2 regions of the Streptomyces sp. NPDC034049 genome follow, and region 2 is predicted to be linked to the other one. Evidence: riboswitches for the same ligand, from Rfam matches in the RefSeq annotation. Region 2 holds a riboswitch; the other holds the start of a gene.

Region 1 (11,595 bases), on a different contig from region 2:
TGATGCAGAGCACGACCAGCCCGGCGCCGACCATCGCGGGCACGGCGTACAGGTCGCGGTCCCAGCGCAGCAGCGAGGGCACCTCGTTGGCGAGGACGTCACGCAGCACACCGCCGCCGACCGCTGTGGCGAGGCCGAGAGTGGCGGAGGCGGTCAGGCCGAGCCCGTAGTCGTACGCCTTGGTCGTGCCCGCGACGCAGAAGAGGCCGAGGCCGGCGGCGTCGAAGACGTTCACCCCGGCCTGGATGCGCTCCACGTGCGGATGGAGGAAGAAGACGAGGAGGGCGGCGAGCAGCGGGGTGAGGAAGTAGCCGAGGTCGGTGAAGGCGGCCGGCGGTACGGCACCGATGACCAGGTCCCGGAACAGCCCGCCGCCGAGCGCGGTGACCTCGGCGAGGACGGCGATGCCGAAGATGTCGAAGTTCTTGCGGACGGCCAGGAGCGCGCCGGAGATGGCGAAGACGAAGATGCCGATCAGGTCGAGCGGGTAGGGGGACACCCGTACATTCTGCCCTGCAAACAAGCGTGCGCCTTGCAATGCAAGGCGCACACCGTCTGACGTCAGTCTTTCCCGGGCTTCTCGGGGCCCTCGGGCTCCTTGGGCGCTACGGGCGCTTCGGGCTTCTCGGGGGCCTCCGGCGCCGCAGGGGCCTCAGGCACCTCCGGCTCCTCCGGCTTCTTCACCGTGTCCGGTACCAGCTCGCCCGCCTCCTTCGCGGCCGTGAGCAGGACGACGTCCTGCGGCTGCTGGTCCTCGAAGTTCTCCGGGTGGTGGCAGGCGACCCGCTGGCCCGGCTTCAGCTCGGCGAGCGGCGGCTCGGTGGTCTTGCAGACCTGGGTGGCCTTCCAGCAGCGGGTGTGGAAGCGGCAGCCGCTCGGCGGCGCGATCGGCGAGGGCACATCGCCCTTGAGCAGGATGCGCTCGCTCTTGGCGCCCCGGCGCGACGGGTCCGGGATCGGCACGGCCGACAGCAGCGCCTTGGTGTACGGGTGCATCGGCGCCGCGTACAGCGAGTCCCGGTCGGCGAGTTCGACGATCTTGCCGAGGTACATCACCGCGATGCGGTCGGAGACATGGCGGACGACGGAGAGGTCGTGCGCGATGATCACGTACGTCAGACCGAGCTCGTCCTGGAGGTCGTCCATCAGGTTGACGACCTGGGCCTGGATGGACACGTCGAGCGCGGAGACCGGCTCGTCCGCGACGACCATCCGGGGCTTGAGGGCGAGCGCGCGGGCGATGCCGATGCGCTGGCGCTGGCCGCCGGAGAATTCGTGCGGGTAGCGGTTGTAGTGCTCGGGGCTCAGGCCCACCAGCTCCAGGAGGCGCTGGACCTCCTTCTTCACCCCGCCCTCGGGCTCCACGCCCTGGAGCTTGAAGGGCGCCGAGACGATGGTGCCGATGGTGTGCCGGGGGTTCAGCGAACCGTACGGGTCCTGGAAGATCATCTGGATGTCGCGGCGCAGCGGGCGCATCCCGGCGGTCTTCAGGTGCGTGATGTCCGTACCGTCGAACTCGACCTTCCCACCGGAGGGTTCGAGGAGGCGGGTGATGAGCCGGCCCATGGTCGACTTGCCGCAGCCGGACTCGCCCACGACACCGAGGGTCTCGCCGCGGCGGACCTCGAAGTCGATGCCGTCGACGGCCTTGACCGCCCCGACCTGCCGCTGGAGCAGGCCCTTCTTGATGGGGAAGTGCTTGACCAGGCCCTCGACCCTGAGCAGCGGTTTCTCGTCGGCGTCGGCGCGCGGGGCCGGCACGGCGGCCCGGGTCTCAGTCTCGCTCACAGCTTCGGCGCAATCTCTTCGGTCCAGATCCGCGTACGGTCCTCCTGCGACAGGTGGCAGGCGGTGAAGTGCCGGCCGCCGACCTCGCGCAGCTCGGGGCGCTCGGTGCGGGTGATGTTGTCCTTGGGGACGTCCGCGTAGGGGCAGCGCGGGTTGAAGGCGCAGCCCGAGGGGACGTTGATGAGGCTCGGCGGCTGGCCCTTGACCGGGATGAGCCGGTCGGTCTGGGCGCGGTCGATGCGCGGCATCGAGCCGAGCAGGCCCCAGGTGTAGGGGTGCTGCGGCTGGTGGAAGATGTCGTCGACCGGGCCGCGCTCCACACAGCGCCCGCCGTACATCACGAGGATGTCGTCGGCGATCTCGGCGACCACGCCGAGGTCGTGCGTGATGATGATGACCGCGGAGCCGAACTCCTTCTGCAGGTCCCGGATCAGGTCCAGGATCTGTGCCTGCACGGTCACGTCGAGCGCGGTCGTGGGCTCGTCGGCGATCAGCAGTTCGGGGTTGTTGACCAGGGCCATGGCGATCATGGCGCGCTGGCGCATACCGCCGGAGAACTCGTGCGGGTAGCCGTCGACCCGCTTGTGGGGCTCCGGGATGCCGACGCGGTCGAGAAGTTCGATCGCGCGCTTGCGGGCGACCTTCTTGCTGACGTCGTGGTGGACCCGGTACGCCTCGACGATCTGGCTGCCGACCTTGTAGTACGGGTGCATCGCGGACAGCGGGTCCTGGAAGATCATCGCCATGTCGCGGCCGCGCAGCCGGCGCACCTCGTCGGGGCTCGCCCCGACGAGTTCCTTGCCGTCGAGCCAGATCTCGCCGGACATCCGGACGTTCTTGCCGCGGGCGCCGAGCCGGTGCAGGCCCATGATCGCCAGCGAGGTGACCGACTTGCCGGAGCCGGACTCGCCCACGATGCCGAGGGTCTTGCCCTTCTCCAGCTGGAAGGAGAGACCGTCGACGGACTTGACCACGCCGTCGTCGGTGGGGAAGTGCACCTTGAGGTCGCGCACTTCGAGGAACGCCTCGGGGGCGTCCCCCGCGCGTGCGGGCTCGCCGACGGCGGCCCCGGTCTTGGACAGTTCGGTCACGAGAGCCTCACCCGCGGGTCGATCGTGGCGTACAGCAGGTCCACCACAAGGTTCATGAAGACGACGAAGAACGCCGCGAGCAGGGTCACCCCGAGGATCGGGGGCAGGTCGTTGGCGCTGATCGACTGGACCGCGTACTCACCGATGCCGTGCAGGGAGAACACGGTCTCGGTGATCAGGGCGCCGCCGAGGAGCAGGCCGAGGTCCATGCCGAAGACCGTCACCAGCGGGGTCAGCGCGGCGCGCAGGCCGTGCTTGACGACCACCTTGCGCTCGTGCAGGCCCTTGGCCCGCGCGGTGCGGATGTAGTCCTCGTTCATCGTCTCCAGCATGCCCGAGCGGGTGAGCCGGGCGTAGATGGCCGAATAGAGGAGTGCCAGCGAACACCACGGCAGGAAGAGGGTGTTGGCCCACTGCGAGGGGTTCTCGGTGAAGGGGACATAGGTCCTGCCGAAGATCTCCAGCTGGTAGCTGAACAGCAGCAGGGCGAGCTGACCGGTGAAGAACATGGGCAGGGAGACGCCGGCGAGCGCCACGCCCATCGCGGCCCTGTCGAAGATCGACCCGGGCTTGAGGGCCGAGATGACACCGGCCGCGATACCGCCCAGCAGCCACAGCACCGCGGCACCGGACGCGAGCGAGATCGTCACGGGGAGCCGGCTGGTGAGCTGCGGCCAGACCTCCAGATGGTCCTTGAAGGAGTAGCCGAAGCAGGGCGCGTCGCAGCGGACCGTGGTGGGTCCGAGGTCGTACGTGGCACCGGAGACGATCCCCTTGAGGAAGTTCCAGTACTGCTCGTAGACCGGCTGGTCCAGACCCAGGTTCCGCTTGACCGCCGCGATGTCCTCGGGCGAGGGGTTCTTGCCGATGTACTGCTGTGCCAGCTGGTCGACTGTCTGCCCGGCGAGCTTCGGCAGAATGAAGAAGATGCCGAAGGTGACCGCGGTGACGACGAGCAGCAGGATCACCGCCGCGATCGTCCGGCGGATGATGTACGAGATCACGAGGACCGGCGCCGGCGCCCGCGGGTGTGCTCACCCGCGGGCGCCAATGCCTTCACCTGCCTTCCGGGGCTACTTCTTTTCCGTGGTACCGATGTTGAGGTAGTCGTACTGACCGCTGAAGGCCGAGGACGACACCAGGTTGGTGGCGTACGGCGAGCGGTACAGCAGGACCTTGAAGTAGGTCAGGGGCACGATGGCGGCCTGCTCCATGACCTTCTTGTCGACCTCGGTGTACGCGGCGGTGCGGGCGGCCTCGTCGGTGTTGCCGATCGCGTCGTCGAGCAGCTTGTTGATCGCGGGGTCGTTCAGCTCGGACAGGTTGGTGTTGCCGGACTGACCGATGGCCTTGCCGTGCACGATCTGCTGCAGGAAGCCGTAGCCGGTGGGCCAGTCGGAACCCCACTGCATCATGATCAGGCCGATGTCGTTCTTCTTGTTGAACGCCGGCACACCCGCGTAGTCGGAGAAGTACTTGCCCGACGGGTACTGCTTGATGTCGGCCTGGATGCCGACCTTCTTCAGCGCCTCGACGACCGCGGTGGCCGCGTCGACCTCGCCCTGACGGTCGGTGCGGGCGGAGATGGAGGTCTTGAAGCCGCCCTCCTTGCCGCAGGCCTTCAGGCTCTCCTTGGCCTTGGCGACGTCACCCTTGCTGTCCGGGGTGGCGTACGCGTCGGCCTTCTCGTAGCCCGTGACGTCCGGGGGCAGCACCGTGGAGGCGATGTCACCGCGGATCGGGCCACCCATGGCGGTCTGCACGGCGACCTTGTCGATCGCGTACTCGACGGCCTTGCGGCAGTCGACGTTGTCGAACGGCGCGACCTTGGTGTTGATCGCCGTGTAGACGAGACGGCCGCCGGACGCGTTGTCCGTGTTGGCCTTCTGGTCCGCGTCCTTGAGGACCTGGGCCTGGGTCTGGGCGTCGACACCGGTGCCCTGGATGTCGATCATGGTGTCGCCGGACATGACGTCCTTGTCGATGGTGGCCTTGTTGACCTTCAGGTTCACCACGATCTTGTCCGGGTACTGCTTGCGCAGCGGGTCCGTCTTGGCGTCCCACTCGGGGTTGCGGACCAGGACGATCTGCTTGCCCTCGTCGTACTTCTGGAACTTGTACGAGCCGGTGGAGACGACCTTCTTGGTGTAGTCGACGCCGGTGTCCTTGGCCTTCGGCACCGGGGCCGTCTGCGGCATGCTCGCCAGGTAGTCGAACTCCGAGAACGCCTTGTTCAGCTTGAAGACGATCGTGTGATCGTCCGGCGTCTCTATGGAGGAGATGCCCTTGTCGCTCTTGTCCGCGTAGGGACCCTTGTACTTCTTGGGGTCGTTCAGCATCTGCTGGAAGTAGTTCGGGCCCAGCGAGAGCACGTCACGCGCGAAGTTCGAGCGCTCCACGGCGTACTTGACGTCCTTGGACGTGACCGGGGTGCCGTCCTCGAACTTGACGCCCTGGCGGATCTTGTACGTCCAGGTCTTGCCGCCGTCGCTGGGCGTGCCCGCGCTCTCGGCGAGGTCCGGGACCAGCTCGTTGCCCTTCTCGCCCGGGCCGGGCTTGAACGTCATCAGCGGACGCGCGTAGAGGCGGCTGAAGTTGAAGCCGTACGCGTAGTACATGTTGCCCGGGTCGAGCGACTCCGGTGCGTCGGAGCTGGCGTACGTGACCGTGCCGCCCTTGTGGGTGGACTCGTTGACGACACCCTTGGTCGCGGCGTTGGCGCCGGCGCCCTTGGGGGTGTCCGTACCGTCTTCCGCCTTGCTGCAGGCGGACAGGAGCAGGCCGGCGCTGCTCACAACCGCGACAGCGGCCATTGCTGACCTTCGCATGATGGTCGGTTTCCCCTTCGTAGTTGGACAGTTGTGTGGGACGACGTCCGCAGACGTCAGCGGCTGCGGGGGTCGAGGGCGTCCCGGAGGCCGTCACCGAGGAGGTTGAAGGCCAGCACCGTGATGAAGATCGCGAGGCCGGGAACGATCATGTACTGCGGGTCGACCTCGAAGAAGTCGACCGCCTGGTTGAGCATGCCGCCCCAGGAGGCCTGCGGCGGCTGGATCCCGACCCCGAGGAAGCTGAGCGACGCCTCGAAGATGATGTTGGTCGGGATGAGCAGGGTGGAGTAGACGATGATCGGCGCGACGAGGTTGGGCAGCAGCTCCTTGAACAGGACGTACGGGCCGCCCGCTCCCATGCCGCGCGAGGCGTCGATGAACTCCCGCTCGCGCAGCGCCAGGGTCTGACCGCGCACGATGCGTCCCATGTACGGCCAGTTGAAGAAGCCGATGACGAAGATCAGCACCGAGATGTGCAGCGGCAGTCCTTCGAGGCCGAAGGCGCCGCCCTGGAGCGTCGCCGAGATGGCGATGGCGAACAGCAGCAGCGGGAACGCGAGGAAGGTGTCCATCAGCCGGCTCACCACCGTGTCGACCCGGCCGCCGTAGTAGCCGGCGACCAGTCCGAGCACCACGCCGATGGCGTTCGACAGCAGCGTCGCGCCGAAGGCCACCACCAGGGAGACCCAGGAGCCCTCCAGGATGCGGGCGAGGATGTCGCGGCCGAACTTCGGCTCGACACCGAGCGGGTGGTCCCAGCTCATCCCGCCGAAGTCACCCTTGGGCAGGGAGGTGTTGGGGTCGATCAGGTCCTGGTTGAACGCGTTGGGGTCGAGCCCCAGCAGCGCCTGGAGCGGCCGGGAGAGGGCCGCGATCAGGATCAGCAGGACGACGATGATGCCGCCGGCGACCGCCACCCTGTCGCGCTTGAAGCGGGTCCAGGCGATCTGGCCGAGTGAACGGCCCTCGATCTTCTTGGCCTCGACGCCTACCAGCACGGCCTCGGGCTGTGCCTCGGCCTGCGATCCGGTCGTCTCAATGGGTGCGGTCATCGTCCCTCGTGCTTGCCCGTGCCGGTGGTTGCCGACTGTGCCTGGCGGCCGCCCGGGTCTGCGGTGCGGTCCGTCACCACTACTGCTCTCTTGCTCTGTGACTACTGCTGGGTACGAGAGGGAGGTACGGCACCGAACTTCACCGCATGAACAGCGTGTTCGCCGGATCCCCCCACTGCTCTGGGGGAGTCTTCAACGGTCGCGCGATCAGGCACCAGACTTGGCGGCGAATGTATGCGCAACCGTGATGTGGCCAGCAGGGTTCCGCTATGCGGACGTCACGCTCTGTTGAGCGGTGGAAACCACGCTCACCCGGCTCAGTACCCGCTCGGGTAGCCGTATCCGCCCGCCGCCGGTGCCTGGGCGGGCGCCGCGTGGGCCTCGCGGTCGTAGAAGGGGCGGGCGCCCGCGCGCAGCCACATGGCGACCGGGTCGTACTCGTCGGACATGGCGACGGTGGAGACGGGCAGACCGTCGGGGACCGCGCCGATGGACTGCTGCATCATCGCCCGCACCGAGTCGACGGCCGGCGGCGAGGTGTCGTACACGTCGAGGCCGATGGCGAGGTACGGCGCGCCAAGCGCGGGCTGCACCCAGGCGCGGCGCAGGGAGCGCACGGCGGGCGTGCGGTGGGCGTTCTGCGTCAGCAGGGCGTAGAACTGCGGGATCTCGATGGCCGGCTCGGAGAGCCTGAGCGGGCCCGCGGGCTGCCGCTCCAGGCCGGTGGCGATACGGCGCAGGTCGAGCCAGGGGACGCCGACGCCGCCGCCCGGCGCGTGCGGGTTGAGCCAGAGGCCGTAGTGGTCGGGGTAGAGGGTGCGGGCCACGTCGAGGCCGTCGACCACCTCGTAACTGCGGTTCCAGCCACTGGCGGAGAGCTCCTGGGCGGAGGTCACGCACGGGGCGTAGTTGAACCCGTCGACCTCCATGTTCCCGTACTGGGCGTCCGGGGAGCCGGCCTGGCCGTGCCAGAGCAGCATCCAGATCTGGCCGGAGGACGGGGTGGCGAGGGCACGCAGCAGCGCCTCGTAGGCGTCGTAACGCCCGGGCGTCACCTGCCGCAGCATGTGCTCGACCTGCCCGGTGGCGATGCTGCCGCTCACGTTGGCCGTCCTTCGTGTTGGACCCTGGTTATAGGAGACAGCTTAGGTGGTGCGCTGGTTGAGCCGGTCAGGACTCGGGGGGTGCGGTGATCTGCGGACTACGGGTCGTGTGTGGTTGATCGCGCCCACGCGGCGGACCCGCTTATGGACACAGCCCGCGCCCCTGACGGGGCGCCGGTCAGTACCCCTGTTGGTAGAAGGGCCGTACCTTTTCGCGGAGCCAGTCGCCGACCGGGTCCTGGGCCACGTCCAGGAAGACCATGTTGACCGGCCAGGGGACGGGTGCCTTGGTGAGGGCCCGGCCGAGGGCGGCGAGGGGGAGGGAGCGGTCGGCCTCCCAGGAGGCCAGTTCGACCCCGATGAACATGACGGGGTCGGCGGTCTCGATGGTGGCGAGGCAGCGGCGGGCGGAGAGGACGACTCCGGTTCCGGCGAACTCGGCGGAGGCCGCGGCCAGGAAGTCCACCGGGTCGTCCTGCCAGTCCGGTTCGTGGAGACGGACGCGGGCGCCGCTCGCCGATCCGTCCAGCGGGGTCCGCCCGGCCCGGCACAGCTCGGCCACGGCGGGCGGCGGCAGCGGGATGCCCACGACGCCGTCGGGGTTGAGGGCGAGCCCGATCTGCGGGGGCAGGCCCCGCGCGAACTCGACGGCCGGGGCGATCGTGTACGACATGTGGTTGCCGACGACCTGGCGGAACTGCTCCTCGGAGCTGAAGACCGGCACGTACGCCTGCCCGTCGAACTCCATCGTCGGCAGGTCGAGCTGACCGCTCTGCGGGCCGCCGCCCTCCGGCAGCGGCACCCAGACGAAGCTGCGGGCCAGCACCTCCACGATCCGTGCCCCGGCCTGGGGCACACCGAGCGAGGCGGACAGCACCTCCTCCAGCTCGTTGCCGGGCCATCCGCCGTGCCCATGGGGATACGCCTGTGCCGGAAAGTCCGCCGGGAAGTCCATCTGCTGCCTACCGCTTTGCTCCGTGATGCTGTTGTCCCTGCACCTTAATTGCTTCGGGGTGCGGGCGCGCCCTTCAGGAGCGCGGGAAGTCGATCCGCTTCAGGACGTCGGCGGCGTCCCGGTCGATGAGCACCGCGGCCCCGCACCCCTGGGGCAGCCGCCCCTCCTCCACGGCCCGCAGCAGCCGGGTCATGGCCCCCCGGTGCCGTGCGAAGGCGTACCGGGAGACGCCCCGTCCCCGCTCGCGCTGTCCGTGCCGGGCCTCACCGGGGGTGACGTCGAGCAGCAGCAGGTGCAGCGTGCCGCCACGGCGGCGCGCCTCGCGCGCGAGCCAGTTGCGCACCCACGCCTGCGCCCCGCAGTCGTGCACGACGACGCCCTCCCCCGAGCGGAGGGCGCGTCGCAGCGCGGCGTAGTGCGCGAGGCGCACGAAGGGCCGGTAGACGGCGTACGGCAGCTGCCGGGCGAAGCGGGCGTCGAAGCGGTCGCGGGTGTCCTGGGAGTCGATGCGGACGCCGGGGACGGCCCGCCGCATCAGGGTCGACTTGCCGCTGCCGGGCAACCCGGTGACCACCACCAGGTCGTCCGGCCCGAAGGAGAGCTCGTGGGGACTGCGCCCGGAACGCGCCCGGAGGTCGCGGACGACCGCCCTCGGGAACGGGCCGCACGCCGCGCCGACCGGTGCGACGGGCTGCTTGGGCATCGCGATGCCCGACGTCGTCGCGTACGCCGTGGTCCTGTTCACCGTGATCGTCCTCCCCAGGGGTATGGAGATCCCATCCCCACAGACCGTAAAGAAAAGGTAATGCCCGATCCCTCCTGGTTCAGTCCTCATATGGCCACAAGAGTGCTACGGACCGCTGTGTCTGTCTGTGCTCGGGCGACCCCCACCTGTGAAAGGTCCCCCTGCCGCCCCGCGTCGATGCGTGCAATGATGTGGCCGCCAACTGCATACCGGCCGCTTGAACCCGCGCGGGAGAGCTCCCAGCAGTGGATCGCTGGGGCGCCGAAGGAGCAAGTCCCTCCCTTGAATCTCTCAGGCCCAGATACCGCGTGGGCGAGGCACATCTGAAAAGCGGGCCGCACCTCCTCTTCCACGGGGGCGGCTCCACCCACGGTGCAAGTCACGACCACCGGTACGTACGGTCGTGGTGAACCTCTCAGGTTCCGATGACAGATGGGGAGGACTTTCCTCACCTGTCATCTGTCATTCCCTGGGAGCAGAAACCGATGAGCAGCAGCCCCACCACCGGACCGCGCCGTACCGCGCTCGATGCCCTGCATCGCTCGCTCGGCGCGACGATGACCGACTTCGCGGGCTGGGACATGCCCCTGCGCTACGGCTCCGAGCGGGACGAGCACATCGCCGTCCGCACGAGGGCCGGCCTCTTCGACCTCTCCCACATGGGCGAGATCACCGTCACCGGCCCGCAGGCCGCCGCGCTGCTGGACCACGCACTCGTCGGCGACCTCGGCGGCGTGAAGCCCGGCCGTGCCCGCTACACCATGATCTGCCGCGAGGACGGCGGCATCCTCGACGACCTGATCGTCTACCGGCTCGCGGACACCGAGTACCTGGTCGTCGCCAACGCCTCCAACGCCCAGGTGGTGCTGGACGCGCTGGTGGAGCGGTCCGCCGGATTCGACGCCGAGGTGCGCGACGACCGGGACGCCTACGCGCTGCTGGCCGTGCAGGGCCCCGAGTCGCCCGGGATCCTGGGCTCCCTCACCGACGCCGACCTCGACGGCCTGAAGTACTACGCGGGGCTGCCGGGCACGGTCGCCGGGGTTCCCGCACTGATCGCCCGCACCGGGTACACCGGCGAGGACGGCTTCGAGCTGTTCGTGAAGCCGGAGCACGCGGTCGAGCTGTGGCAGGCGCTGACCAAGGCGGGCGAGGGCGTCGGCCTGGTGCCCTGCGGACTGTCCTGCCGGGACACCCTCCGTCTGGAGGCGGGCATGCCGCTGTACGGGCACGAGCTCTCCACGGCGCTGACCCCCTACGACGCGGGCCTCGGGCGGGTGGTGAAGTACGACAAGGGCGACTTCGTTGGCCGCGGGGCCCTGCGCGAGGCCGCCGAGAACGCCCACCACGAGCCGCCCGTCCTCGTCGGCCTGATCGCCGAGGGCCGCCGTGTCCCCCGCGCCGGGTACCCCGTGGTCGCCGAGGGCAAGGTGGTCGGCGAGGTCACCTCCGGCGCCCCCTCTCCCACGCTGGGCCGGCCGATCGCGATGGCCTACGTCGACGCCATGTACGCCGCGCCGGGGACCCCCGGGGTCGCCGTGGACATCCGGGGCAGCCACGAGCCGTACGAGGTCGTGGCGCTGCCGTTCTACAAGCGGCAGAAGTAGACACTGGGCGCGAGGTCGCCCGCCCCGAGCGTGACACTGGGCACATTCGCGCTGCTCAACAGCGGTTTCAGCAGTCCCCCATTCATCACCACTCCCTCGCGTACAGGAGAATTCAGGCCATGAGCAACCCCCAGCAGCTGCGCTACAGCAAGGAGCACGAGTGGCTGTCGGTCGCCGAGGACGGCGTCTCGACGGTCGGCATCACGGAGTTCGCGGCGAACGCGCTCGGCGATGTCGTCTACGCCCAGCTCCCCGAGGTGGGCTCCACGGTGACCGCGGGCGAGACCTGCGGCGAACTGGAGTCCACGAAGTCGGTCAGCGACCTGTACTCGCCGGTCTCCGGTGAGATCACCGAGATCAACGAGGACGTGGTGAGCGACCCGTCGCTGGTGAACACCGCCCCGTTCGAGGGCGGGTGGCTGT
Region 2 (11,595 bases):
CCGCGGGTCGGACAAATCAACCAACTCAGACCACACGACAAACCGAAAGATCCCCACAACCATGTGTCAGCACCAGCCACTGTGCCCGACTGCCGAATCCGCCGACCGGGAAGGCGCCCGACTCGTGGCGCACCACCCGGAGCAGGGATGGAGCCTGCTCTGCAACGGCGTTCTGCTCTTCGAGGACACCGGTGAGCTCCTGCCGGACGGCCAGATCATCGCGCCGCACCGCCCGAACGGCAGCGTGGTGACAGCCGCCTGAGCCGCACGGACGTGCGCACAGGGTGGGCGTCCCCGCACAGGACGTCCGCCCGGACAGAAGAAGGGGCCGGCCGGAGAGCGCACTCTCCGAACCGGCCCCGACGCGTGTCCGCGCCCGACTACTCTGCGTAGGCGTCCAGCGGCGGGCAGGAGCAGACCAGGTTCCGGTCGCCGAAGGCCTGGTCGATCCGGCGCACCGGCGGCCAGTACTTGTCGGCGGGCGAGACCCCGGCCGGGAAGACCGCTTCCTCACGGGTGTAGGCGTGCTCCCACGCCCCGCCGAGCGCGGCCGCGGTGTGCGGCGCGTTGCGCAGCGGGTTGTCGTCCGCCGACCACTCGCCCGAGGCGACCTTCTCGATCTCCGCGCGGATCGCGATCATCGCGTCGCAGAACCGGTCCAGCTCACCGAGGTCCTCCGACTCTGTCGGCTCGATCATCAGCGTCCCGGCCACCGGGAACGACATCGTCGGCGCGTGGAAGCCGTAGTCGATCAGCCGCTTGGCGATGTCGTCGACGCTCACCCCGGTCGCCTTGGCCAGCGGCCGCAGGTCCACGATGCACTCGTGCGCCACGAGCCCGCCCGGGCCGGTGTAGAGCACCGGGTAGTGCGGCTCCAGTCGCTTGGCGATGTAGTTGGCGCTGAGCACCGCGACCTGGGTGGCCCGCTTGAGCCCCTCCCCGCCCATGAGCCGGACGTACGCCCACGAGATCGGCAGGATGCCCGCCGAGCCCCACGGCGCCGCCGAGATCGGGCCCACGCCCGTCTCCGGCCCGGCCGCGGGCTGCAACGGGTGGTTCGGCAGATACGGCGCCAGGTGCTCGCGCACGGCCACCGGCCCGACGCCCGGTCCACCGCCGCCGTGCGGGATGCAGAACGTCTTGTGCAGGTTCAGGTGCGAGACGTCGCCGCCGAAGTGCCCCGGCTTGGCGAGCCCCACCAGCGCGTTGAGGTTGGCGCCGTCGACGTAGACCTGACCACCGGCGTCGTGCACCTGCGCGCAGATGTCGGCCACGTGCTCCTCGAACACACCGTGCGTCGACGGGTAGGTGATCATCAGCACGGACAGCTCGTCGCTGTACTGCTCGATCTTCGCCCGGAGGTCCTCGACGTCGATCTCGCCGTCCTCGGCGGTCTTCACGACGACGACCTTCATGCCGGCCATGACGGCGCTCGCCGCGTTGGTGCCGTGCGCGGAGGACGGGATGAGGCACACGGTCCGCTGCGCGTCACCGTTGGCCCGGTGGTACGCGCGGACGGCCAGCAGACCGGCCAGCTCGCCCTGCGAGCCCGCGTTCGGCTGCAGCGACACCTTGTCGTACCCGGTGGCCTCCGCCAGTCGCTCCTCCAGCTCACGGATGAGCGTGAGGTACCCCTGCGCCTGCCCGGCGGGCGCGAACGGGTGCAGCTGCCCGAACTCGGGCCAGGTCACCGGCTCCATCTCGGTGGTCGCGTTGAGCTTCATCGTGCAGGAGCCCAGCGGGATCATGCCCCGGTCCAGCGCGTAGTCCCGGTCGGCGAGCCGGCGCAGGTAGCGCAGCATCGCGGTCTCGGAGCGGTACTCGTGGAACACGGGGTGCGTCAGGTAGTCGTCCGACCGCAGCAGCGCCTCGGGCAGCGTGTCCGCGGCCTCGGCGTCGAGGGCCTCGACGTCCCCCTCCACGCCGAACGCGGTCCACACGGCACCGAGCTGCGCCCGGGTCGTGGTCTCGTCGCAGGAGATCGACACCAGGTCCGCGTCCACGAGGTGCAGGTTCACGCCATGTTCCCGCGCGGCCGCCACGACCTCACCGGCGCGCCCCGGCACCCGCACGGTGAGCGTGTCGAAGTACGCGCCGTGCACGACCTCGATCCCACCGGCCGCGAGCCCCGCGGCGAGCACGGTGGCGTACCTGTGCGTACGCCGGGCGATGGTCCGCAGCCCCTCCGGCCCGTGGTACACGGCGTACATGCCGGCCATCACGGCGAGCAGCACCTGAGCCGTACAGATGTTGCTCGTCGCCTTCTCGCGGCGGATGTGCTGCTCCCGCGTCTGCAGGGCGAGCCGGTACGCCTTGTGTCCGTCCGCGTCCACGGAGACGCCCACGAGCCGCCCGGGCAGGCTGCGCGCGAACTTCTCCTGCACGGCCATGTAGCCCGCGTGCGGTCCGCCGAAGCCCATCGGCACACCGAACCGCTGGGTGGTCCCCACCGCGATGTCGGCACCCAGCTCGCCGGGCGGGACGAGCAGCGTGAGAGCGAGCAGGTCGGCGGCGACGGTGACGAGCGCGCCGAGCTCGTGCGCCTGTTCGATGACCGGCTTCAGATCGCGTACGACACCGGAGGCGCCCGGGTACTGCAGCAGCACCCCGTTGATCTCCCGCTCGGCGATGTCGGCCGGGATCCCCTCGCTCAGGTCCGCGACGACGACCTCGACCCCGGTCGGTTCGGCCCGGGTCTCGATCACGGCGACGGTCTGCGGCAGCGTGTCCGCGTCGACGAGGAAGAGGCCCTTCTTGTTCTTCCCCATCCGCCGGGACAGCGCCATCGCCTCGGCGGCGGCGGTTCCCTCGTCGAGCAGCGAGGCCCCGGAGGTGGGCAGCCCGGTGAGGTCGGCGACGACCGTCTGGAAATTGAGCAGCGCCTCCAGCCGCCCCTGGGAGATCTCGGGCTGATACGGCGTGTAGGCGGTGTACCAGGCCGGGTTCTCCATGACGTTCCGCAGGATGACGGGCGGCGTGAAGGTCCCGTAGTACCCGAGCCCGATCATGGACCCCAGCACCTGGTTGCGGTCGGCCAGCGTCCGCAGCTCGGCGAGCACCTCGGCCTCGGTGCGTGCGCCCGGCAGCTCCAGCGCCTCGGCGTTCTTGATCACGTCCGGTACCGCGGCGGCCGTCAGCTCGTCGAGCGAGCCGTATCCGACGTGCGCGAGCATCTTGGCCCGGGCCTCGGCGTCCGGGCCGATGTGGCGCCGCTCGAACGGGATTCCCTGTTCGAGCTCGGAGAGCGGAATGCGATGGGCGGTCATTACGGAGGCCTCCTGGTCTGACACGACCTTCGAGGGGCACCACGGCACGGGTGCCCGGACGGCCTCCCCCTCTGTCATCTCAACCTGAGAGCTTCACCGGTCCTGGTTCGGACCGGTTTTCACCGTCGGTGAGAGCGGAAGCCGTGACACCCGCTCTGCTTTCCAGAGTGACCTCGTCCGTGCGGTACGTGAGCCTGAGAGATTCCGGGGAGGATTTGCTCCTTCGGCGCCTCCGGATGGTGTCCGGAGGACTCTCCCGCACGGGGTCGACAGCCGCTGCCAGCGTATCAGCGCGGTCAACGCACAGGTCTTCGAGTGGCCGCCTCCCCCGATGTGCCTTTTCGTAGTGGTGAGACACGATTCGCCACCGTTGTGCGACCACATGGAGGGCCCGTGCAGAGCGACATCGATCCGCGCCATCTGATCGGCCGCAAGGCGTTCGACCGCAGGGGCAGCAAGATCGGCACCGTGGACGAGATCTACCTCGACGACGCCACCGGCACACCCGAGTGGGCCGCGATACGCATGGGCTTCTTCGGCCGCGACGCCTTCGTCCCCCTGGAACCCAGCGAACTGGTCGAAGGCACCCTCCGCGTCCCCTTCGAACGCGCCCTCATCAAGGACGCCCCCGACTTCGGCGTGGGCCGCCACCTCTCCCCCGAACAGGAACTCCAGCTCTACCACCACTACGGCCTGGACGCGGCCCCGCCCCCACCCCTGGACCACGACTTCGGCAACGTGACAGGCAAGGAAGAACCCTGACACCACCGGACCCCACTCGCAGCCTCTCTTGAACACCCTGAGCCCCCATCTGCCCTCCCCCGGACCGGCGCTCCCGCTGAAGGCCGAGCCCGAAGACCACCTGCCTCACCAACAGGCCACCATTCACGGCCCTCTGCTCCACAGCCCCCCTTGTTCGCGGCCCCCTTGTTCGCGGCCCTCTTCTGCACGGCCCTGTCGTCGGCCGCCCTGCTGTTCGCGACACTCTTTGTGCACATCCCCTTCCCCCACCTGGCCCCTCTCCCGATCCCGCCGCCCCCTCACCCTCGCCGCGAGGCCGCCCAGCCACAGCCCCGCAGCCCCGCAGCCCGGCAGCACCGACCCGCGTCAGCCCTGCGTCACCCCACCCCGCACCAACGGCAACGGCTCCGCCGCCTCCAGCTCCGGATCGTCGGTCCGGAACGTCCGCACACGCCCGGGCCCCACGTCATCCGGCGTCTCGAACCGCACCGTCACCCGCCCGAGCCCGCTCCCCTGAACCCACCCGTGCCCGAACTCGGCGTGCCGCACGTCGTGCCCGGCCCGCCACTGCCGCTCCCCACCCGCACGCTCCTCGACCACCGGCGCCTCCACAGCGCCTCCGGCCTCGTCCTCGACAAGATCCACCGCACCGGCCGCCTGGGCGAACAGGTCCTCCTGCGTGTAGTCGGCGAGCCCACTTACGCCCACCCCCAGCAACCGCACTCCACCCGTCGTGTCCACGGTCTCCAGCAACCGCCCCGCGGCCTCCCGCACCACCGCCGGGTCGTCCGTGGGCCCCCGCAACGTCTCGGACCGGGTCAGCGTCGAGAAGTCGTACCGCCGTACCTTCAGCACGATCGTCCGCCCCGACAGCCCGGCCCCCCGCAACCTCCGCACACAGCGGTCCGCGAGCCGCTGAACCTCCAGCCGAACCCGCACCCGGTCATGGATGTCGACGTCGTACGTGTCCTCCACCGACACCGATTTCGTGTCCCGCTCGGCCACGACCGCGCGGTCGTCCCGCGCCAGCGCCATCGCGTACAGCCCGTGCCCGTGCGCCTTGCCCAGCAGCCGTACGATCTCGTCCTCCCCGGCCTCCGCGATCTCCTCGACGGTGGTGATCCCGGCCCGCCGCAGATGGTCCCCGGTCGCCGGCCCCACCCCCGGCAGGATCCGCACCGACATCGGCCCCAGCAGTGCCCGCTCGGTCCCGGGCTCGATCAGCACCAGCCCGTCCGGCTTGGCCTGCTCGGAGGCGATCTTCGCGAGCATCTTCGAGGCCGCGAGCCCGACCGAGCCGGTCAGCCCGGTCACCGCCCGGATGTCCGCCCGCAACCGCGCACCCACCAGCCGCGCGGACTCCTCGTCCCACGCGGCGTCCCCGGCCTCCAGGTCCACGAACGCCTCGTCCAGGCTCAACGGCTCCACCAGCGGGGACAGGTCCCGCAACAGCCCCATGACCTGGTCGCTGATCGCCCGGTAAAACGTGAAGCGCGGGGTGAGGTACGCGGCGTTCGGCGCGAGCCGCCGCGCCTGCGCCATCGGCATCGCCGAGTGCACTCCGAACACCCGAGCCTCGTACGAGGCGGTCGCGACCACCCCACGGGGCCCCAGCCCACCCACGACAACGGCTTTCCCGCGCAGACTCGGCTTGGACGCCTGCTCCGCCGAGGCGTAGAAGGCATCCATGTCGAGATGCAGGATCGTGGGCGCGGTTCTCACATCTCCGATGCTGCCCTACGCCACTGACAATGCCGGGTGCCCGTCCACCACGGCGGGCACGGAGCGGCGCGGACCCTTCAGACCGCCCGGTTCCGTCGCCGCGCGAGCTCGTCCGACGGGTTGGGGCCGACCAGTGTCTCCCCGGTGTCCACCCGCTCCCCGTGCAACTGGGAGAGAGCGCTTTCCACGTCACGCCAAACGACCCCGACGGCGATCCCGAAGACCCCCTGGCCGCCCTGGAGCAGGGCATGGACCTCGTCGGGCGAGGTGCACTCGTAGACCGTGGCCCCGTCGCTCATCAGCGTCATCCGCTCCAGATCGCTGAAGCCCCGCTCCCTGAGGTGCTGGACCGCGGTGCGGATGTTCTGCAGCGAGACCCCCGTGTCGAGGAACCGTTTCACGATCTTGAGGACGACGACGTCCCGGAAGCTGTAGAGGCGCTGCGTCCCCGAGCCCTGGGCGGAGCGCACACTCGGCTCCACGAGGCCGGTACGGGCCCAGTAGTCCAGCTGCCGATAGGTGATCCCGGCGGCGGCGCACGCGGTGGGACCGCGGTAGCCGACGTTCTCATGCGGTTCGGACGCCGCCTCCGCGCTGTCCTGCACCACCGCGGGACGCTGCGGGACATGACCGGCCGCGCTGCCGTGAAGCGGGTACGGGCCACTGTCCCCCAGCCTGCGTCCGGGGGCACCCCCAGCCGTACCGTCGCCGCTGCTTCTCACGCCGACCTCCGTCCTTGACCTGCCTCATCGACGGTAGGCAGCCACCCGGGGTGCGTCAACGACCACCGCACTCGCCACGCCGAGTGATAATCACCCTGAGAGTGGTTTCCCGTGCCCTTCCGCGGGGAAAGGCTAGCCGAATGCCCTCCGGCGAAGCCGCCCGACGGCGCACCGGCCCCCGGCACGTGCGGAGCCCCGCTCGGACATCCTCACCGCGGTCACGAACCGTCCCCCACCAGGCATCGGCGACCGGCGGTGTCAGGACTCCACGGCCCCGCACCACCGCCCACCGGCTCACTGGCTCACTGGCTGTTCGTACCGAAGTCCTCGGGCGAGATCTGGTCGAGGAACTCGCGGAACTTCTCCACCTCGTCCTCCTGTTCGTCCGGGATCGCGATGCCCGCGTCGTCGAGCACCCCGTCACTGCCGAAGATCGGCGTACCCGTACGCAGCGCCAGCGCTATGGCGTCGGAAGGCCGCGCACTCACCTCGACCCCACTGGCGAACACCAGCTCCGCGTAGAAGACGCCCTCACGCAGGTCGGTGATGCGCACTTCCGTGAGCTCCTGGCCGACGGCCTCCAGCACGTCCTTGAACAGGTCGTGGGTCAGCGGCCGCGCGGGCGCCATGCCCTGCTGGGCGAAAGCGATCGCCGTCGCCTCCCCCGGCCCGATCCAGATGGGGAGGTAACGGTCGCCTCCCACTTCGCGCAGGAGCACGATCGGTTGGTTGGAGGGCATTTCGACCCGGACACCTACGACATCGAGCTCGTTCACACAGCAACCCTAGGCCGTGCTCGGGATGTTTGGGTAGTCGGGCACAGATCGGCCGACCGATCCGCCACAGGCGAACACCGGGCCTCAGCGCAGTCGTACGCCCAGAGCGCTCTGCACCAGCGCGGCGTGCAGCTTCACCGTGAGCCCCGCCAGCTCCCTCGTCCGGTCCTCCGCATGCGCCCTGGTCTGCGGATTACGGTGCAGCCGCAGGGGCGCCACGACCTGGTCCACGAGCCCCGCCTCACGGTCCGCGGCGGCCCGCATCATCCTCAGATGCCGGGGCTCGATACCGAACCGCCCCAGTTCGACCACAAGCGTGGCGACAGTGAGTACCTCCGCGTCGTACGAGCCGTCCGGCAGCGCGGCCACCAGCCCGTACGACTCCCACTCCGCCAGCTGCTCCTCGTCGATCCCCGCACCGGCCATGAGCTCACCGCGCCCGATCCGGGCCGCCGTCGGCTCCTCGGGCTCCCCGAAGAGCCCGCTGAGACGCTCTCCGTCGCCGACGTCACGCTGCCGCCCCACGGACGGCAGCCGTACGTCCTCGCCGCGCTCCAGGGCCTCCAGATGCTCACGGATCACCTTGAGCGGCAGATAGTGATCCCGCTGCATCCTGAGCACGTGTCCCAGGCGCTCGACGTCCTCGGCACTGAACTTGCGATACCCCGAAGGGGTCCGCTGCGGCTCGATGAGCCCCTCCGACTCCAGGAAACGGATCTTGGAGATGGTTACCTCGGGGAACTCCTCGCGCAGCGCGTTCAGCACCGTACCGATGCTCATCAGGCCACTGTCCGCGGCGGCGGTGCCGTGGTCGGCACCACCGCTCGTTGTTCGAAGCATGGACCTTCCCTGGGGTCCCCCCGGACCCGGTCCGGGGGGGGGTCAGTAGCCCCGCTGGCTCGCGTAGAAGACCAGCCGGTACTTGCCGATCTGCACCTCGTCGCCGTTGTGCAGGGCGACCTGGTCGATCCGCTCACGGTTGACGTACGTGCCGTTCAGGCTGCCGACGTCGGCGACCGTGAACGAGCCGTCCTGGCCCCGGCGGAACTCCACGTGGCGACGCGACACGGTCACGTCGTCGAGGAAGATGTCGCTCTGCGGGTGACGGCCCGCCGTGGTCAGGTCGCCGTCCAGCAGGAAGCGGCTGCCCGCGTTCGGACCGCGACGCACGACGAGGAGGGCCGAGCCGAGCGGCAGCGCGTCGACGGCGGCCTGGGCCTCCGGAGAGAGCGCCGGCAGCTGGGTCTGGCCGGTGACCTCGGAGTCGTACGCCTCGAGGCCGGAGATGGAGATCGTGGAGGTCGTCTCGGACGGACGCTCCGGGGTCGCGCCGGCCCGCAGCGGAGCGCCGCAGTTCGAGCAGAAGCGGCTGTTCTCCGCGTTGCGGTTACCGCACCTCGTACACACCAGGGCCGACATCGACGGATCCTCCTGCCGCGGCTGCCCCGCCGGGGCATTGGACGTATACGGGTCTGAAGCGAACCCTCCACCCGCACCTGAGGTTGACGGATCCCCGAAACCTATGCGGCCCGACTGGGCAGGGTCAACAGACGGCGCGCCCTGACCTCCGGAAATGTCACCTCCCGGACCAGCGACCTGGTCCCGGAACATGGGGCGCTCACCGCCCTGGCCCTCCGCTTCCGAAGGCTGCGCGCGATGGCGGGAGGTCGCGTTGTCGCTGCCCTCTCGCGCGCTCTTGCCGAACAACTTCGCAAACAACTTCACGGGCGATTCCCCTTGACCGAAACAGACCCGCCCGTGGGGCAGGACGAACCCTGACTGAACACACCGGCCGAGCCGGACAACCTCACAACGTCCGTACCCACCGGACAGTTTCCACCACGCACCACCCATTCGGTGCGCCGACCCCCCGCAACCTCATGCCCTCGCCGGACGGGCCTCATGCACCTGCGGTTCACTGGGAGGACGACCGAGCGTAGTCAGGCCGCTTCACCGCTCGCAAGGCGTCCACGACGATCTTGTCCGCTCGCTCCACGGTCACGGTGGCCTGCTCCTTCTCCAGTGTCTGCACCACGCCTCCGGGGATGTTCAGTGCGGGCTCCAGGTCCTGCGGATTGCCGATGACCTTGAAACGAAAAGGCTGGGTGATCTTGTTCCCGTCGACCTTGATCCCGTCGTCGGAATCGGTCAGATACGTGCTGGCCACGACCCGTACGCCGTTCACCTGGATCGCCTCGGCGCCGGCCGCGCGCAGCTCCTGGATCGCGTCGAGCAACATGTCCGCCTCGACCGTCCCCTTCGTGTCGTCGATCGTCAGTGTGATGCCGGGTCCCTGCGCCGCCACCGTGCCCGCCAGAATGCCGAGTTGCCGCTCCTTCTCGACCGTCTGCTTGCGTGCCTCCTCGGCCTGGTCCGAGCTGTTCTCCAACTCGGTGCGCTGATCCTCGAGACCCTGCTTCTCCTCCTCCAGACGCTGCGTACGGTCATCCAGTTCATCGAGGATGCGAACGAGATCCTCCTGACGTGCTCCGCGCAGCGCGCTGTCGTCGTTGTTGGAGGCCACCTGGATGGCCAGCCCGAAGCCGAGGCCGAACAGCAGCAGGGCCACGATGAGTTGGGCACGGGTGAAGCGCGGCGGCCACAGCCCCTGGGCCAGCCGCTGCCGCCCGGTCAGCCTGCTCTTCTCCTCCTGAGGCGCCTCTCCGGGCTCCTCGGCGGCCGTGGCAGCCACTTCCTGGGGCAGTTCCCGGCGCAGTCGGGTCGTCGGTGTGTCGTCCCCTCCGGCACCCGGAGTCGACTTCGGGTCAGGCTTCGGGGCCGGCGTCCGGTCCTGGTCGCTCATCGGCCTCACGCCCGGAACACGTGCCGGCGGATCGCCGCGGCGTTGGAGAAGATGCGGATCCCGAGGACGACCACGACGCCCGTGGACAGCTGGGCACCGACACCCAACTTGTCACCGAGAAAGACGATCAGGGCGGCCACGACCACGTTCGACAGGAACGACACGACGAAGACCTTGTCGTCGAAGATGCCGTCCAGCATCGCGCGCAGACCACCGAAGACGGCGTCCAGCGCCGCCACCACGGCGATGGGGAGATACGGCTCTACCACCGCCGGCACCTCGGGCCGGACCAACAGTCCGGCCACGACTCCGAGGACGAGGCCCAGTACGGCGATCACGATGTGCCCTTCTCTGTGCTGGGTTCTGCTGTTCGTACGATCACGCTCGGCGCGGCCGGCACCTTGAGGTCGTCCTCTACGGAGATGCTCGTCCGGATGCCGAAGTTCTCCTGGAGGGCGTGCAGATACAGCCCGTCGGGGCTGTTCTGGAACGTGGTGCTCAGCCGCTGCCCGTCCCCCACCGCGAGGACCGTGTACGGCGGAGCCAGCGGCTTGTTGTCGACCAGTATCGCGTCGCCCGCGGCCCTGATCGCCGACAGCGCGGTGAGCCGCTGACCGTTGATCGAGACGGCTTCGGCACCGGACTCCCACAGCCCGTTGACGACCCGCTGCATGTCCCGGTCACGCACCCGACCGGTGTCCGAGAACCCGGACGTCTCCCGTGGGTCGCCGTCACCGCCCTGACCGGCGCTTTTGGCGTCGTTGACGACGAGACGGACTCCGGGGCCGTGCACCTCGACGGCGCCGGACAGGATGCCCACCAGGTCGTTCGCGTCGCTGCCGCCGTCGTCCTTGAGCGCCTTGCGCTGCCGGGCGCTCACGTCGTCCCGGAGCTCGTCCACGGAGTCCTCCAGCTCGTCCGCGGCGGCGGTCTCCCGCTGGATGCGGTCGATGAGCTCCTCGCGCTCCTTGGCGACCACGGGCGCGCTGATCCGCGCCTGCGCGGCACCGACCGTCACCACCAGGGCGGCGAGCACCAGGCCGACCGCGAGCCCCAGCTTGGCGCGCACCGTCTTCGGCATGCCCTCGGCGCCCGCGGCCTTCCTTCGGGCGGCGGCCTCGGCGTACCCGTCGTCGAGGCTGTGGTCCATGACGTTGTTGAGCAGCGACATGGAGGCGTCCGGACGCGACGGGCGCGCGGGTGTGCTCCGAACGGGGGGCTGCTGCGGCATGCCGCACATCGTCGCACGTCGCGGCCACTACCTCCGAATGGCCCCACCGGCGTGCCGGACAGGCCCCGTTGGGGGCACTTGTCCGGCACGCGCGCGTGCGATGCGATTCAGCGGCCGGCGCTGTCCACGACCGCCGCCCACTCGTCGAGCAGGGACTGCGCGGAGGCGTCGTCGGGCCCTTCGGCCCACAGATGCGTGACGGCTTCGGCCGGGTCCGGCAGGACCATCACCCAGCGTCCGTCGGTCTCCACGACCCGCACCCCGTCGGTGGTGTCCACGAAGCGGTCCCCTGCCGCCTCCACGACCCGGCGCATCACCAGACCCTTCACGGCCC

Evidence for each region. A riboswitch is a leader RNA that binds a small molecule or an ion and turns the genes downstream of it on or off. The one in region 2 is predicted to bind glycine.
Region 1: another riboswitch for glycine. It lies ahead of gcvT (glycine cleavage system aminomethyltransferase GcvT); the one in region 2 lies ahead of gcvP (aminomethyl-transferring glycine dehydrogenase).

What each region holds. Positions count from the first base shown of each region.
Region 1 is NZ_JBVISJ010000011.1:286,497-298,091, forward strand. Features, by position in the region: gene ACZ52C_RS29510 (trimeric intracellular cation channel family protein) at 1-499, opposite strand, end outside; gene ACZ52C_RS29515 (ABC transporter ATP-binding protein) at 562-1,788, opposite strand; gene ACZ52C_RS29520 (ABC transporter ATP-binding protein) at 1,785-2,879, opposite strand; gene ACZ52C_RS29525 (ABC transporter permease) at 2,876-3,883, opposite strand; gene ACZ52C_RS29530 (ABC transporter substrate-binding protein) at 3,953-5,707, opposite strand; gene ACZ52C_RS29535 (ABC transporter permease) at 5,764-6,762, opposite strand; gene ACZ52C_RS29540 (enhanced serine sensitivity protein SseB C-terminal domain-containing protein) at 7,080-7,829, opposite strand; gene ACZ52C_RS29545 (enhanced serine sensitivity protein SseB) at 8,044-8,820, opposite strand; gene ACZ52C_RS29550 (AAA family ATPase) at 8,894-9,571, opposite strand; glycine riboswitch at 9,784-9,882, shown strand; gene gcvT (glycine cleavage system aminomethyltransferase GcvT) at 10,051-11,172, shown strand; gene gcvH (glycine cleavage system protein GcvH) at 11,292-11,595, shown strand, end outside.
Region 2 is NZ_JBVISJ010000010.1:314,809-326,403, forward strand. Features, by position in the region: gene ACZ52C_RS28210 (DUF5999 family protein) at 62-262, shown strand; gene gcvP (aminomethyl-transferring glycine dehydrogenase) at 381-3,266, opposite strand; glycine riboswitch at 3,439-3,535, opposite strand; gene ACZ52C_RS28220 (PRC-barrel domain-containing protein) at 3,660-4,028, shown strand; gene ACZ52C_RS28225 (DNA polymerase IV) at 4,374-5,729, opposite strand; gene ACZ52C_RS28230 (MerR family transcriptional regulator) at 5,807-6,334, opposite strand; gene ACZ52C_RS28235 (bifunctional nuclease family protein) at 6,754-7,227, opposite strand; gene ftsR (transcriptional regulator FtsR) at 7,312-8,067, opposite strand; gene ACZ52C_RS28245 (FHA domain-containing protein) at 8,110-9,081, opposite strand; gene ACZ52C_RS28250 (DUF881 domain-containing protein) at 9,143-10,030, opposite strand; gene ACZ52C_RS28255 (small basic family protein) at 10,036-10,368, opposite strand; gene ACZ52C_RS28260 (DUF881 domain-containing protein) at 10,365-11,270, opposite strand; gene ACZ52C_RS28265 (mannose-1-phosphate guanyltransferase) at 11,369-11,595, opposite strand, start outside.